Regions from separate parts of the Rhizobium aureum genome, predicted to be linked through region 3. Evidence: predicted binding sites of a transcription regulator. Region 3 holds the regulator's gene; each other region holds the start of a gene.
The links. Region 3 encodes PhoB, which activates phosphate uptake and scavenging genes when phosphate is short. Its sites were predicted from a motif close to TGTCATNNANCTGTCAT; they were not measured.
Positions count from the first base shown of each region.

Region 1: the regulator PhoB is predicted to act here: its motif matches at 1,401-1,417, upstream of PH552_RS29725 (LTA synthase family protein).
Region 2: the regulator PhoB is predicted to act here: its motif matches at 1,863-1,879, upstream of PH552_RS13705 (esterase-like activity of phytase family protein).
Region 4: the regulator PhoB is predicted to act here: its motif matches at 1,613-1,629, upstream of PH552_RS10165 (DUF2794 domain-containing protein).

Region 1 covers NZ_JAQJCI010000022.1:8,715-12,094, forward strand. The annotation lists gene PH552_RS29725 (LTA synthase family protein) at 1-1,365, opposite strand, end outside; gene PH552_RS29730 (NAD+ synthase) at 1,555-3,234, shown strand; gene PH552_RS29735 (TolB family protein) at 3,262-3,380, shown strand, end outside.
Region 2 covers NZ_JAQJCI010000004.1:486,099-489,478, forward strand. The annotation lists gene parE (DNA topoisomerase IV subunit B) at 1-1,795, shown strand, start outside; gene PH552_RS13705 (esterase-like activity of phytase family protein) at 1,949-3,079, shown strand; gene PH552_RS13710 (AI-2E family transporter) at 3,229-3,380, shown strand, end outside.
Region 3 covers NZ_JAQJCI010000009.1:122,366-125,745, reverse strand. The annotation lists gene PH552_RS20895 (hypothetical protein) at 1-158, shown strand, start outside; gene PH552_RS20890 (GcrA family cell cycle regulator) at 285-812, shown strand; gene phoB (phosphate regulon transcriptional regulator PhoB) at 1,003-1,686, opposite strand; gene phoU (phosphate signaling complex protein PhoU) at 1,718-2,431, opposite strand; gene pstB (phosphate ABC transporter ATP-binding protein PstB) at 2,483-3,298, opposite strand; gene pstA (phosphate ABC transporter permease PstA) at 3,313-3,380, opposite strand, start outside.
Region 4 covers NZ_JAQJCI010000003.1:292,302-295,681, forward strand. The annotation lists gene acnA (aconitate hydratase AcnA) at 1-309, shown strand, start outside; gene PH552_RS10160 (DUF1223 domain-containing protein) at 569-1,312, shown strand; gene PH552_RS10165 (DUF2794 domain-containing protein) at 1,651-2,049, shown strand; gene PH552_RS10170 (GNAT family N-acetyltransferase) at 2,150-2,707, opposite strand; gene PH552_RS10175 (Bax inhibitor-1/YccA family protein) at 2,824-3,380, opposite strand, start outside.

The sequences.
Region 1 (3,380 bases), on a different contig from region 3:
GTCTTCGCTCAGATTGCCGTCGATATGAACGGTATTCTCAGCATAGCGGTTGGCTTCGTAAGGCCCATGTCCCTGCAAGGTGACTGCGAAAAAGAAGAATGGGCGTTCGGCCGCGTCTCCCTCGCGCATGATCTCCTTCATAAGGGAATCGTCGGCGGCGAACATGCCGCGCTTGTCCATGGTCGGCAGGGTTTCCTCGGTGTGGAACTCCTCGAAGCCGAAGGCGCGATAGACCTCATTGCGGTTCCAGAACCAGCCGCTGAAGGGATGAAGCGCGCGTGCCGTATAGCCTTCGCCGCGGAAGAAGTTGGCAAGCGACGGCAGCGGCCGGCGCACATATTGCTGATAGGGAATGCTGCCATAGGGGAGGAAGGCGTTGGAAAAGCCCGTCAGCGCTTCGAACTCGACATTGGCGGTCATGCCGCCAAATTCCGGCGAGAAGACATTGCCCGATTGTCTGGCGCGGATGGTCGGTATCGGATCGGGCGTGAAGGTGACGTTGGAAAGTCGGGTCGGATCCCAAAGGGACTCGCTCATCAGCATGATGACGTCGGGCTTTTCGCGCGGGCCGGAAAGATAGCCGTAGTTCCGCGCCGGTATCGCATCGATCGCATTGGGTCCGTAACCGACCGGTGACTTGACGTCGGCCATCGGCAGGTTGAGCGCGAAGGCGATGACGAAGCCATTGTGATTATAGTTTTCGGTCTGATCCCAGACGATCGGAATGATACCCAGTTTTTCCCGGATGAAGGAATATTGCGTCGGATCCATCTGCGAGACAAACAGCGCCGCAAATGGCAGGCAGACCGAAAGCCGCCCCATGCGCTCTCGACGGGAAAGTGCGGCCGCGTGCTTCCAGACATAGCGCCCGAGCAGGGCTGTGGCAGCCAGGCCGACGACGATGCCGATGCCAAGCCCCACGGCGGCCCAGGGACGATCACGCACCATGACGGGCATAAGCTCCACAATCTGCCGGGCAAACAGGAAATCGGACGGATAGAGCGGATCGGATAGAAAGTGCTGCTTCTGGCTGGAGATGAAGGCGGGAACGAGCAGCAGAGGTGTGACAACCAGGGCCGACAAATGCGCGCGCCCGGCAAGAGCATCGAGGATCAGCATCGCCAGCATGACGAGGCCGATCGTGGCGAGGCCGGGGCGGGACGGCGACATGAGATAAAGCCAGACCGGCGTAAGCTCGCCGCGTGCGATCCATTCGACTGCCACGACGAGGGATAAGGAGAAAAGCAGGGTCAGCAGGAGGCTCAGAAGCAGGCGCAGAGCTGCGGACTTTTGTCTCGCTGCGCCGATCTTCTGGAAAAGGGCAAGCCTGCCCGCGAGGGCGGACTCAATGACCAGTGCGACCAATGCCGTCTCCAAATGCTAAAAGCTCTTCATATAATTGTCATGCTTCTGTCATGAACGACGGATGAACTGCAAGGCAGGCTTAGTATTTTTCCGTGTAGGAACACGGCCTATGCGCGTTTCGCGATCTTTGATGCCTGCGGGCGGCGGAAGTCGGTTGCGGAAGGAGGATGCCATCGCTAAATGTATGGCATGACAGAGCAAAGCCCGATCACCCACACCATCCGCATCGCCGTCGCGCAGCTCAATCCGACGGTCGGTGACGTCTTCGGCAATCTCGCCAAGGCGCGCGAGGCACGCGCCGAAGCGGCGCGCGAAGGCGCGCAGATCGTCCTGCTGACAGAGTTGTTCATTTCCGGCTATCCGCCGGAAGATCTCGTGCTGAAGCCGGCCTTCATCCGCGCCTGCTGGAAAGCAGTGGAAGCTCTCGCTGCAGATACCGCCGACGGCGGACCGGGCGTGATCATCGGCTTTCCCCGGCAGGACGAAACCGGCCGCTACAATTCGATTGCCGTGCTCGACGGCGGGAAGGTAATCGCGGTCCGTGACAAGGTAGACCTGCCCAATTATGGCGAGTTCGATGAAAAGCGTGTCTTCGACCAAGGTGCCATGCCAGGGCCGGTCAATTTCCGCGGCGTGCGGCTGGGTATCCCGATCTGCGAGGATATATGGGGCGAGCTCGGCGTCTGCGAGACACTGGCTGAGAGCGGTGCGGAAATCCTTCTGTCGCCGAACGGTTCGCCCTATTATCGCGGCAAGGTCGATGTGCGTCATCAGGTGGTGCTGAAGCAGGTTATCGAGACGGGCCTGCCGATGATCTATGCCGCTCAGCTCGGCGGCCAGGATGAGCTGGTTTTCGATGGCGCAAGCTTCGGTTTCAACGCAGACAAGACTCTGGCTTTCCAGATGAGTCAGTTCGAAACTGCCCTGGCGGTCACCACCTGGAAGAAGAATGGCGATGGCTGGCATTGCGCCGAAGGTCCGATGGCGCATATCCCGGAAGGCGAGGAGGCCGATTATCGCGCCTGCCTGCTGGGTTTCCGCGACTATGTGAACAAGAACGGCTTCAAGTCGGTCGTGCTCGGCCTCTCCGGTGGCATCGACTCGGCGATCTGTGCCGCGATTGCCGTCGATGCATTGGGCGAGGAGCGCGTGCGCACCGTCATGCTGCCCTATCGCTATACCTCGCAGGATTCCTTGAAGGATGCGGCCGATTGCGCCAGGGCGCTTGGCTGCCGTTACGATATCGTGCCGATCGAGGATCCCGTCACCGGCTTCACCTCGGCTCTGTCCGATCTCTTCGAAGGCACAGAAAGCGGCATTACGGAGGAAAACCTGCAGAGCCGCGCCCGCGGCACCATTCTGATGGCGATCTCCAACAAGTTCGGTTCGATGGTGGTGACGACAGGCAACAAGTCGGAAATGTCCGTTGGCTACGCCACGCTCTATGGCGACATGAACGGCGGCTTCAACCCGATCAAGGATCTTTACAAGATGCAGGTCTATGCGCTGTCGCGCTGGCGCAACCTGCATGTGCCGCCGGGTGCGCTCGGTCCGTCAGGTGAGGTTATCCCTTACAACATCATCGACAAGGCGCCTTCCGCCGAGCTGAGGCCGAACCAGACCGACCAGGATTCGCTTCCGCCCTATCCGGTGCTTGACGATATCCTCGAATGCCTCGTGGAAAAGGAAATGTCGGTCGAGGAGATCGTGGCGCGCGGCCATGATGTCGCGACCGTGCATCGCGTCGAACACCTGCTCTATCTCGCGGAATACAAGCGCCGCCAGTCGGCGCCGGGCGTGAAGATCACCAAGAAGAATTTCGGTCGCGATCGCCGCTATCCGATCACCAACCGGTTCCGCGATCGCTGATCGCACGCTGGCACAGGAAGAGGATGAATGCGCAGCTCGGTCGAGATCTACAACATCCGCAGGGGTGAAAATCGCGTCGTCTGGCAGACGGACGAGCTTGTCGAGGCGCCCAACTATGCGCCCGACGGACGCTATCTGCTGCTGAA
Region 2 (3,380 bases), on a different contig from region 3:
GGACGAGGCTGTGGCCGGCCATGCGAATTTCATCGAGGTCTATCTCGACCGGGAAGGCTACCTGACGGTCACGGATAACGGCCGCGGCATTCCCGTGGAAAACCATCCGCAGGTTCCCGGCAAGTCGACGCTCGAAGTCATCATGACGAAGCTGCATGCCGGCGGTAAGTTCGATGGCAAGGCGTATGAGACCTCGGGCGGTCTGCACGGCGTCGGCGTGTCCGTCGTCAACGCCCTGTCGGATGATCTGGAAGTCGAGGTTGCTCGTAACCGCAAGCTCTATCGCCAGCGATTCTCGCGCGGCCTGCCGATCGGCGGCCTGGAAGAGCTGGGCGATGTGCATAACCGGCGTGGCACTCGCGTCCGCTTTCATCCGGATCCGCAGATCTTCGGCGATCACGCCCGCTTCGATCCGGCCCGCGTCTTCCGCATGGCTCGCTCCAAGGCCTATCTGTTCGGCGGCGTCGAGATCCGCTGGGCTTGCGATCCTGAGCTGGCGCCGGAAGGTGCCGACGTTCCGGAAAAGGCGGTTTTCCACTTCCCCGGCGGCCTGAAGGACTACCTCAAGGCGACGATGGGCAACGAGTTCACCGTTACCCGGGAGATTTTTGCCGGTAAGTCTGAGAAGGAAAGCGGCCACGGCTCGCTCGAATGGGCGATCACCTGGTATGGCGGCGACCCGCAAATCCACTCCTACTGCAACACGATTCCGACCCCGGAAGGCGGCACCCATGAAGCGGGCCTCCGCATCGCGTTGACCAAGGGCCTGAAGAGCTACGCCGATCTCACCCAAAACAAGCGCGCCGCCAATATCACGACGGATGACGTGATGATTTCAGGCGTCGGCATGCTGTCGATCTTCATCCGCGAGCCGGAATTCGTCGGCCAGACAAAGGACAAGCTCGCAACGGTCGAAGCCCAGCGCATCGTCGAAAACGCCCTGCGCGATCCCTTCGATCACTATCTCGCCGATAATCCGGCCGAAGCCGAAAAGCTGCTGGAATGGGTGATCGAGCGTTCCGAGGAGCGCCTGCGTCGCCGCAAGGAAAAGGAAGTCAACCGCAAGACGGCCGTGCGCAAGCTGCGCCTGCCCGGCAAGCTGGCGGATTGCTCGCAAAGTGCTGCCGAAGGCGCGGAACTCTTTCTGGTCGAGGGCGATTCGGCAGGTGGCTCGGCCAAGCAGGCGCGAAACCGCACCAACCAGGCGATCCTGCCGCTGCGCGGCAAGATCCTCAACGTGGCGAGTGCCGGCCGCGAGAAGCTGTCCGCCAATCAGCAGATTGCCGACCTCGTGCAGGCGCTCGGCTGCGGCACGCGCACCAAATATCGCGAGGAAGATCTTCGCTATCAACGCATCGTCGTCATGACCGATGCCGACGTCGACGGCGCACACATCGCCTCGCTGCTGATCACTTTCTTCTATCAGGAGATGCCTGAGCTGATCCGGCAGGGGCATCTCTTCCTGGCCGTGCCGCCGCTCTACAAGATCACGCAGGGCTCGAAATCCATCTACGCGCGTGACGATGCCCATCGTCTTGAGCTGATGGAGACGGAATTCAAGGGCAAAGGCAAGGTCGAGATCAGCCGCTTCAAAGGTCTGGGCGAAATGCTGCCGGCGCAGCTCAAGGAAACGACGATGGATCCGTCCAAGCGCACCCTGCTGCGTGTCGAGATCGACGAGGTGGATTTCGAAGGCACGCGCGATGCCGTCGACAACCTGATGGGTACGAAGGCCGATGCGCGCTTCCGCTTCATTCAGGAACGGGCCGCTTTTGCCGAGGATCTGGATATCTGACGGCGAACCGACCGCCGATTGCTGAAGCCGTCAGGCTTCGCGATATTTTACCGGATTGTCCGATATCCGTTACGAAAGCGTCATGGATCGATGTGTAGATGGCGGCATTGCCTTGAATGCCGCCATTTCATCATTCAGATTGACGATTTCGCCATGTTGAAGCCATTTCTGACGGCAGCCGCCGTTCTCCTCTTCAGCCATGCCGCCCATGCGCTCGATATCGGCACGACGATCGACGTGCCCTGCCCCTTCGGCGACTGCAGGGCCGGCATCGGCCTTTCCTATCTCGGCAATTACGATATTGCGACGGGATTCATGGAAAACGGTGTGGAAGTCGGCGGCCTGTCGGGCATCGACTTCGATCCCGCTACCGGCCGCTATATCGCAATCAGCGACGACCGCTCCGAAAAGGCGCCTGCCCGTTTTTATGATCTCGACATCGATATCGAAGCCGGCGGCCTGAAGAGCGTGACGGTGGTCGATCATGTCACGCTAAAGGACAAGGATGGCCAGCCTTTTGCTCTTAGGAAGGTTGACGGCGAATCCATCCGCCTGGGCAAGGATGGCATTTATTGGAGTAGCGAGGGCGACGGCAAGGCACTGCTGCCGCCTTTCGTGCGCGTCGCCAATCGCGACGGCAGCTTCGTCCGCGAGTTTTCATTGCCCGATGGTTTTGCCCCGGCGGCCGACAAGCATACGGGTATTCGCGACAATCTGGCGTTTGAAGGCCTGACCTTCCTTTCAGGCGGCGACCTTCTCGTCACCACCGAATCTGCGCTTTATCAGGATGGGCCGATCACGACGCTGACCAACGGCGCGCTCGCACGCATCATTCGGTATGACACCGCGACGGGCGAGCAGAAGGCGCAATATGTTTATCCGGTCTCGCCGATTCCGCAGGCACCCTCGATGGCGAGTGGCTGGAACGACTTCGGCCTGTCCGAGATCCTGGCGCTCGACGATCATCATCTGCTCTCGGTCGAGCGCGGCTATGCGCAGGGCGTCGGCAACTCGGTTGTCATCAACATGTTCGATCTCGACGGCGCCACTGATGTTGCGAACATCCCGTCGCTCATGGCAACCGATCAGCGGATCGTGCCGGTGCGCAAGACGGAGATCATGGATTTGCGTGCGCTCGGTCTTGCTCCCGACAATATCGAAGGCGTTACCCTCGGCAAATCCAGGGACGGCAGCGACGTGCTGATCTTCGTAGCGGACAGCAATTTCAATTCGACGCAAAAGACGCAGTTTTTCGCGTTCAAGGTAATCCGCCGCCCCTCGTAATACCGTGCCTTCGGCCGCGCGCCACTCGCTTGCCCGTCGTGCTAATGTCATGGCCGCATAATAAAGAGGCTTTCCGGCTGTTGCTCTTGAAACAGCCAAGATCATACCCCATAACCGGGTGATCTAGTAAAAGGGGCGAAGTAAGTCCGGTGGGTGTATTTGAACGTCATAAGCCGAAGGAACACCGGTGGCTGGGGTCGAGTGCGCACGCGCGCATGCCTTTGATACCATCCATCTCCGCTGCGCGCTGGCTGCTGATCCTGATCGCTGTCGCCGGCATTTATTTCTTCTATGGCTTCCT
Region 3 (3,380 bases):
TAGCAGGTGCGAGAAAGCGCTTGCCGGCAAAAGAGACGGCTTCGGCGGCTCCTATTGCAGAAATGCCACGCCGGGGCAGCAAGTTGGGGAAAACCTCGAAATCGATTCCTCAAGATTCCCGCGACTCTTGTCACGGAGTCAGCCTCACACTAGGTTAAAAAGCAATTGCTAGACTGCATGCGGCGGAACTAGTCACCACAATTTTAGAGCGTTTCGCGCCTCGTTCCCATGCGAGGCAATGGTGAGGGATTCTGCCATCGGAAACGCGACAGCGGAGACAGGGCATGAATTGGACAGACGAACGCGTCGAGAAGCTGAAAAAGCTATGGTCCGAAGGGTTGAGCGCCAGCCAGATCGCTGCGCAGCTCGGTGGCGTGAGCCGTAATGCCGTTATCGGCAAGGTACATCGCCTGAACCTTCCCGGCCGAGCGAAGGCCGGCGGCACGGCAACCGCGACGCGCACGCCGAAGCGCAGTGCTGCAGCACCCCGCGCCACGAGCTACGGATCGCGCGTTGCAACACGGACGGTCGTCACCCGCCAGCAGGGCGTAACCATGCTGAAGGAAGAGATCGAGGTCGATTCCGTCAACGAAATCCAGTATCGCCCGGCTGCGAACGTCGTCGTTCCGATCTCCCGCCGCCTCGGCCTGACGGAGCTGACGGAGCGCACCTGCAAATGGCCGGTCGGCGATCCGCTGAAGGACGATTTCCACTTCTGCGGCAATGACAGCCCGGATTCGTCGCCCTACTGCACCTATCATCAGCGCATGGCCTACCAGCCAGTGCATGACCGCCGGCGCAACAACGGCTGAAAGTGACAGCAAGACAAAGAGCAACAGGCCCCTCGAGGCCCGTTTTTCTATTTCCGCCGCTCCTGCATAATTCCTTAAACCGGAATCGATTTAAGAGAAAATTATGCAGCATTTCAAGATGTTACAGCGACCTTAACGCGTCTTGAAAGACGCGTGGAGCTGTAATGTTGATACCCGAGCGGCAAGCCGCTCAGGCTTCCATGGAATAGCCCGCGCCGCGAACGGTACGGATGACATCCTGCATATTGGAGAAATTGAGCGCCTTGCGCAGGCGGCCGACATGGACGTCGACCGTGCGTTCGTCGACATAGATATCGTGACCCCAGACGCCGTCGAGCAGCTGCGAGCGCGAGAAGACGCGGCCGGGCGAGGACATCAGGAATTCCAGCAGGCGGAATTCCGTCGGCCCCAGCCGCACTTCGCGGCTCTTGCGGTGAACGCGATGAGTTTCGCGATCGAGCTCGATATCGCCGCAACGCAGCACCGTGGAGAGCACCTCCGGACGGGCACGCCGCAGCATCGCCTTGACGCGGGCCATCAGCTCCGGCGTCGAGAACGGCTTGACGACATAGTCGTCCGCGCCGGTCGAAAGCCCGCGCACGCGCTCGCTTTCCTCGCCGCGGGCCGTCAGCATGATGATCGGCAGGCGCTCCGTCTCCGGCCGCATGCGCAGCCGGCGGCAGAGCTCTATGCCCGATACGCCGGGGAGCATCCAGTCGAGGATCAGGAGATCGGGGATGCGCTCCTGGAGACGCAGCTCAGCCTCATCGCCTCTTAGGATCGTGTCGACCTCGAAGCCTTCGGCCTCAAGATTGTAGCGCAGCAGAACGCTGAGCGCTTCCTCGTCTTCTACAACAGCAACTCTCGGAACCATGCGCTTATGGTCTCCTTTCTTCACTTCCAGATTATTCCGTCACCGCGCCGACGGTATTGGCGGTATCATCCTTCGGACGCTCGCCTTCGGGCTGAGCGCCGGTCGCCATGTAATAGATCGTCTCGGCGATGTTGGTGGCATGGTCGCCGATGCGCTCGATGTTCTTGGCGCAGAAGAGAAGATGCGTGCAGGTGGTGATGTTGCGCGGATCTTCCATCATGTAGGTCAGCATCTCGCGGAAGAGCGAGGTGTACATGGCGTCGATTTCCTCGTCGCGCTCACGGATCGATACGGCCTTGTCGGGCGAACGGGTGGCGTAGACATCCAGAACTTCCTTGAGCTGGCTCAGTGCCAATTCGGAAAGGTGTTCGATGCCGCGGGCGAGACGGCGCGGAACGCCGGTGCCCTGCACGGCGATGACGCGCTTGGCGGTGTTCTTGCCGAGATCGCCGACGCGCTCCAGATCGGAAGCGATGCGGATCGATCCCATGATTTCACGAAGGTCGGCTGCCATCGGCTGACGGCGGGCGATGGTGACGATCGCCTTGTCGCCGACTTCGCGCTCGGCATGGTCGAGAACGACGTCGTCGGAGATGACCTTCTGCGCAAGGGCAGCATCGCTTTGGACCAATGCGCGTACGCTGTCGCTGACCATCTGCTCGGCCAGGCCGCCCATTTCCGCAATACGGCGCGTCAGGAACTTCAGGTCTTCGTCATAGGCAGAGAGAATGTGTGTGGAGACCATTTTTCTATCCTCAAGGTGAACTGTGTGAAAGGGGCCGCGCGCTTGATATCATCAACCAAAACGGCCCATGATGTAATCCTGCGTGCGGTAATCGTCGGGATTGGTGAACATTTTATCGGTGTCGTTCTCCTCGACCAGATGGCCGAGATGAAACATTGCGGTGCGCTGCGAAACGCGGGCGGCCTGCTGCATGGAATGCGTCACGATGACGATCGTGAAGTTTTCCCGCAGCTCGTGAATGAGATCCTCGACCTTCGCCGTTGCGATCGGATCGAGCGCCGAGCACGGCTCGTCCATCAAGATGACTTCCGGACTGACGGCAACGGCGCGCGCAATGCACAGACGCTGCTGCTGACCGCCCGACAGGCTGGTGCCAGCATCATGAAGCCTGTCCTTGACCTCGCCCCACAGGCCCGCCTTCTGCAGGCTGGTCTCGACGATATGATCGAGATCGGCCTTGGAGCGATGCAGGCCATGGATGCGCGGCCCGTAGGCGACATTTTCGTAGATCGACTTCGGAAACGGGTTGGGCTTCTGGAAGACCATGCCGACGCGGGCGCGCAATTCCACGACATCGATGCTGTTGTCGTAGACGTCCTGATCGTCGAGCGTAATCTTGCCGGTGACGCGGCACGTGTCGATCGTATCGTTCATGCGGTTGAGGCAGCGCAGGAAGGTGGATTTGCCGCAGCCGGAAGGGCCGATGAGGGCCGTCACCGTATTGGCGCGAATCTTCAGGTTGACGTCGAAGAGCGCGCGCTTGTCCCCGTAGAAGACCGAAACGTCCTGGCCGATCATCTTGTAGGGGATCGTGGTCATCTTCTTGGCCAAGGCTCTTTCGCTTGCCGCTTCGCTCATCATGTTCATTTCTCGGCCCTCCCTTACCAGCGCCGCTCGAAGCGGCGGCGCAGCAGGATGGCGCCGATGTTCATCGCGACGAGGAAGAAAA
Region 4 (3,380 bases), on a different contig from region 3:
GTGCGCGCCGTGATCGCCCAGTCCTTCGAGCGCATCCACCGCTCGAACCTGGTGGGAATGGGCGTCATCCCCTTCGTCTTCGAGGAAGGCACTACCTGGGCAAGCCTCGGCCTGAAAGGCGACGAACTCGTGACGATCGAAGGCCTGGAAAACATCAAGCCACGCGAGCGTAAGATCGCCAAGATCACCTATGGCGACGGTTCCGTGAAGGATGTTCCCATCATCTGCCGTATCGATACGCTGGATGAGGTCGTCTACGTCAACAATGGCGGCATCCTGCAGACCGTTCTGCGCGATCTCGCCGCCTGATAGGCGTCTGAACTCCTCTTGCACGCCGCCGGGAAAAGTCTCCCGGCGGCGTCTTGTTTTTCACGGTGATGTGTACGGCAAGCCGTTGCCGGTCCTCTGCCTCACCCCATCGTGACTTTGCGTCATCGCGCTAAACCATTATCTCTTGTTTCAGATTTTTCGGGCTTGATGTGGGCTGGGCGGCCCCAAGGAGCGTGATTGGTCCGGGCGTGTGCACTCGTGAGTGGCGCCGGAATTTTGCGAAAGAGGTAAAAGGGAAATGCGCCTTCGATTTTCGGCTCCACTTCTGGCAGGCATCGTGCTCGCAAGTTCGCTGCATGCGCAGGAAGCCCCGAAGATCAAGGGCGTTGTCGAACTCTTCACCTCGCAGGGCTGCGCCTCCTGTCCTCCCGCCGACGCGGCGTTCCGCAAGCTGATCCGCCAGGGCAATGTCGTCGCGCTCGCCTATCATGTCGACTATTGGAACTATCTCGGCTGGAACGATACAATGGCGTCCAAGGACAATACGGCGCGCCAATATGCCTATGCCCGCTCGATGGGACGCAGCGGGGTCTATACGCCACAGGCGATCGTCAACGGCAGGGACCATATGAACGGCGCCGATCTCGACGCCATCAATGTCAAGCTCGACGATTTCCAGCGTGACGGCGAAGGACTGACGGTTCCGGTGAATGCCGCCACCAAGGGCGACGAACTCGAGATCAAGATCGGCGCCGGCGCCGGCAAGGCCAATGTTGTTGTCGTCTATTTCGACAAGGAACAGATGGTGGCGCCGAAAGGCGGCGAAAACACCGGCCAGCAGATTGCCTACATGCATGCCGTATCGGACGTCGAGACCGTGGGCATGTGGGATGGCAAGGCCATGAGCCTGGTATTGCCCTCCACCGTGCTTGAAAAGGCCGGCCGAAGGGGCCTTGCCGTCCTTCTGCAATCGTCGACGCCTTCGGGCGATCCGGCCGCCATTCTTGGAGCGACGGTTCTGACCATCGGCTCGGACGGCTGAGCGGCATTTCTGAATTTTGACTGGTGCCGAAAGGCTCCCTATTTTTGCGGGCGCCAAAAAGGGCCCTATTTTGGCTGTACCAAAAAGGGGAGGTGCCCGGCGGGGACGCATTCGGGGCTGGGGTTTAATCGATACGCCCCGGCCGGGCCGTTTGACGCGGCGGCGCCAAACGGCTGCCTATACTTCCTGTAAATTGGGCGTCGTTTTGTCTGAAATGCGGCGTTGCCGAGATGCTTTCGGGCACGGGAAAAAAATTGTGAGCCGTCAGCCGTCTTGCAATTTGGTGCGGCTGAGGCAAACTGTCATTCTCCTGTCATGAGATAACCCTTGGGGGATTGATGACTGATCAGCCGGATTTGCGACGCGGCGAACGCCCTTCCGCCGATACTAATTCCACCGTCGTCGATCTCAGAGAATACAAACAAAGCAAGGATCCGCTACCGGTGACCTTCCATCGCCGGGAGCTGGACGCGATTTTGTGGATCTACGGCCGCATGGTTGGCGAAGGTGAGTGGCGCGACTACGCCATCGACCATCTGAAGGACAAGGCGGTTTTCTCCGTCTTCAAGCGCTCCGGTGAGATGCCGCTCTTCCGCATCGAAAAGAATCCGAAGCTCGCCGCCAAGCAGGGCGCCTTTTCCGTCGTCAACACCAACGGCATGATCCTGAAGCGTGGCCACGAGGTGCAGCAGGTTCTGAAGGTGTTCGACAAGCAGCTGAAGCTGGTGGAGAAGTAGTTTCTCGTCATTGGCTACGCGCTTGTGGCGAGTGTGGCACCCCCTCTGTCACTTTGTGACAGAGGGGGTGCCAGAGGTTCGGCATAAAGGCAGCTCGACACTACTCCCCAAACAACGTCCCCGGATAAACCGACGGATCCGGATCGGTTTCCGCGCCGTCTCCGAGCGCTTTCTGCATCAGCATCGTATCCAACCATCGGCCATGCTTGTAGCCGGTGCCTTTCAAAAGGCCGGTTTCGGTGAAGCCTGCGGCGCGATGCACGGCGACGGAGGCGGGATGGACGCCGCCGATGACGGCGATCATCTGGCGGAAGCCGAGCGCCTCGCAGCGTTCGACGAGCGCGTCGAGCAGCAGCCTGCCGATGCCGCGACCGCGCGCCTCCGGCGCCAGATAGATCGAATCCTCCACCATCCAGCGATAGGCCGGCCGCGTGCGGAACGCCGAGGCGTAGGCATAGCCCAGGAACGCGCCGGTCTCGTCTTCGGCGACGAGATAGGGATAGCCCTTTTCACAGATTGCCTGGAAACGGTCTGCCATCTCGTCCTGGGTCGGCGGCGTGATCTCATAGCTCGCGGTGCCGTTGAGAACGGAGTCGCGATAGATTGCTGTGATATGGGGAAGGTCGTCTGCGGTAGCGTTGCGAAGGCTGACGGACATTGTTTTCATTGCCTGATCTGCGGTTTGCGAAGGCCGCTATCAAATAGCAGGGTTATCGGCCAGGCAAATAAAAAGGCGGCCGAGGCCGCCTTTTCGCTACTCATTTCATGCTGCGATCAACGGCGGTTGCCCATGAACTGCAGCAGGAACATGAATAGGTTGATGAAGTCGAGGTAGAGCGACAGGGCGCCCATGATCGCCTTGCGGCCAGCCACGGTCACGTCGTCGGCTTCGTAGTACATTTCCTTGATCCGCTGCGTATCCCAGGCGGTGAGGCCGGCGAAGATCAGGACGCCGATCACGGAGATGGCGAACTGCAGGGCGGACGAAGCCAGGAAGATGTTGACGAGCGTTGCGATGATCAGGCCGAAGAGACCCATCATCAGGAACGAGCCCATCGCGGACAAATCACGCTTCGTCGTGTATCCGAACAGCGACAGCGCGCCGAAGGAGGCGGCGGTCACGAAGAAGGTCTGCACGACGCTCTGGCCGGTGTAGATGATGAAGATCGACGACAGCGACAATCCCACCAGTGCGGCGTAGACCCAGAAGGTCGTCGTCGCGGCGGCCACGCTCATGCGGTTGATCCTGAAGCTCAGGAAGAAGACCATTGCCAGCGGGGCGAGAATGACAACCCACTTCAGCGGGCTGAGATAGATCGCCTGGCCGAAGG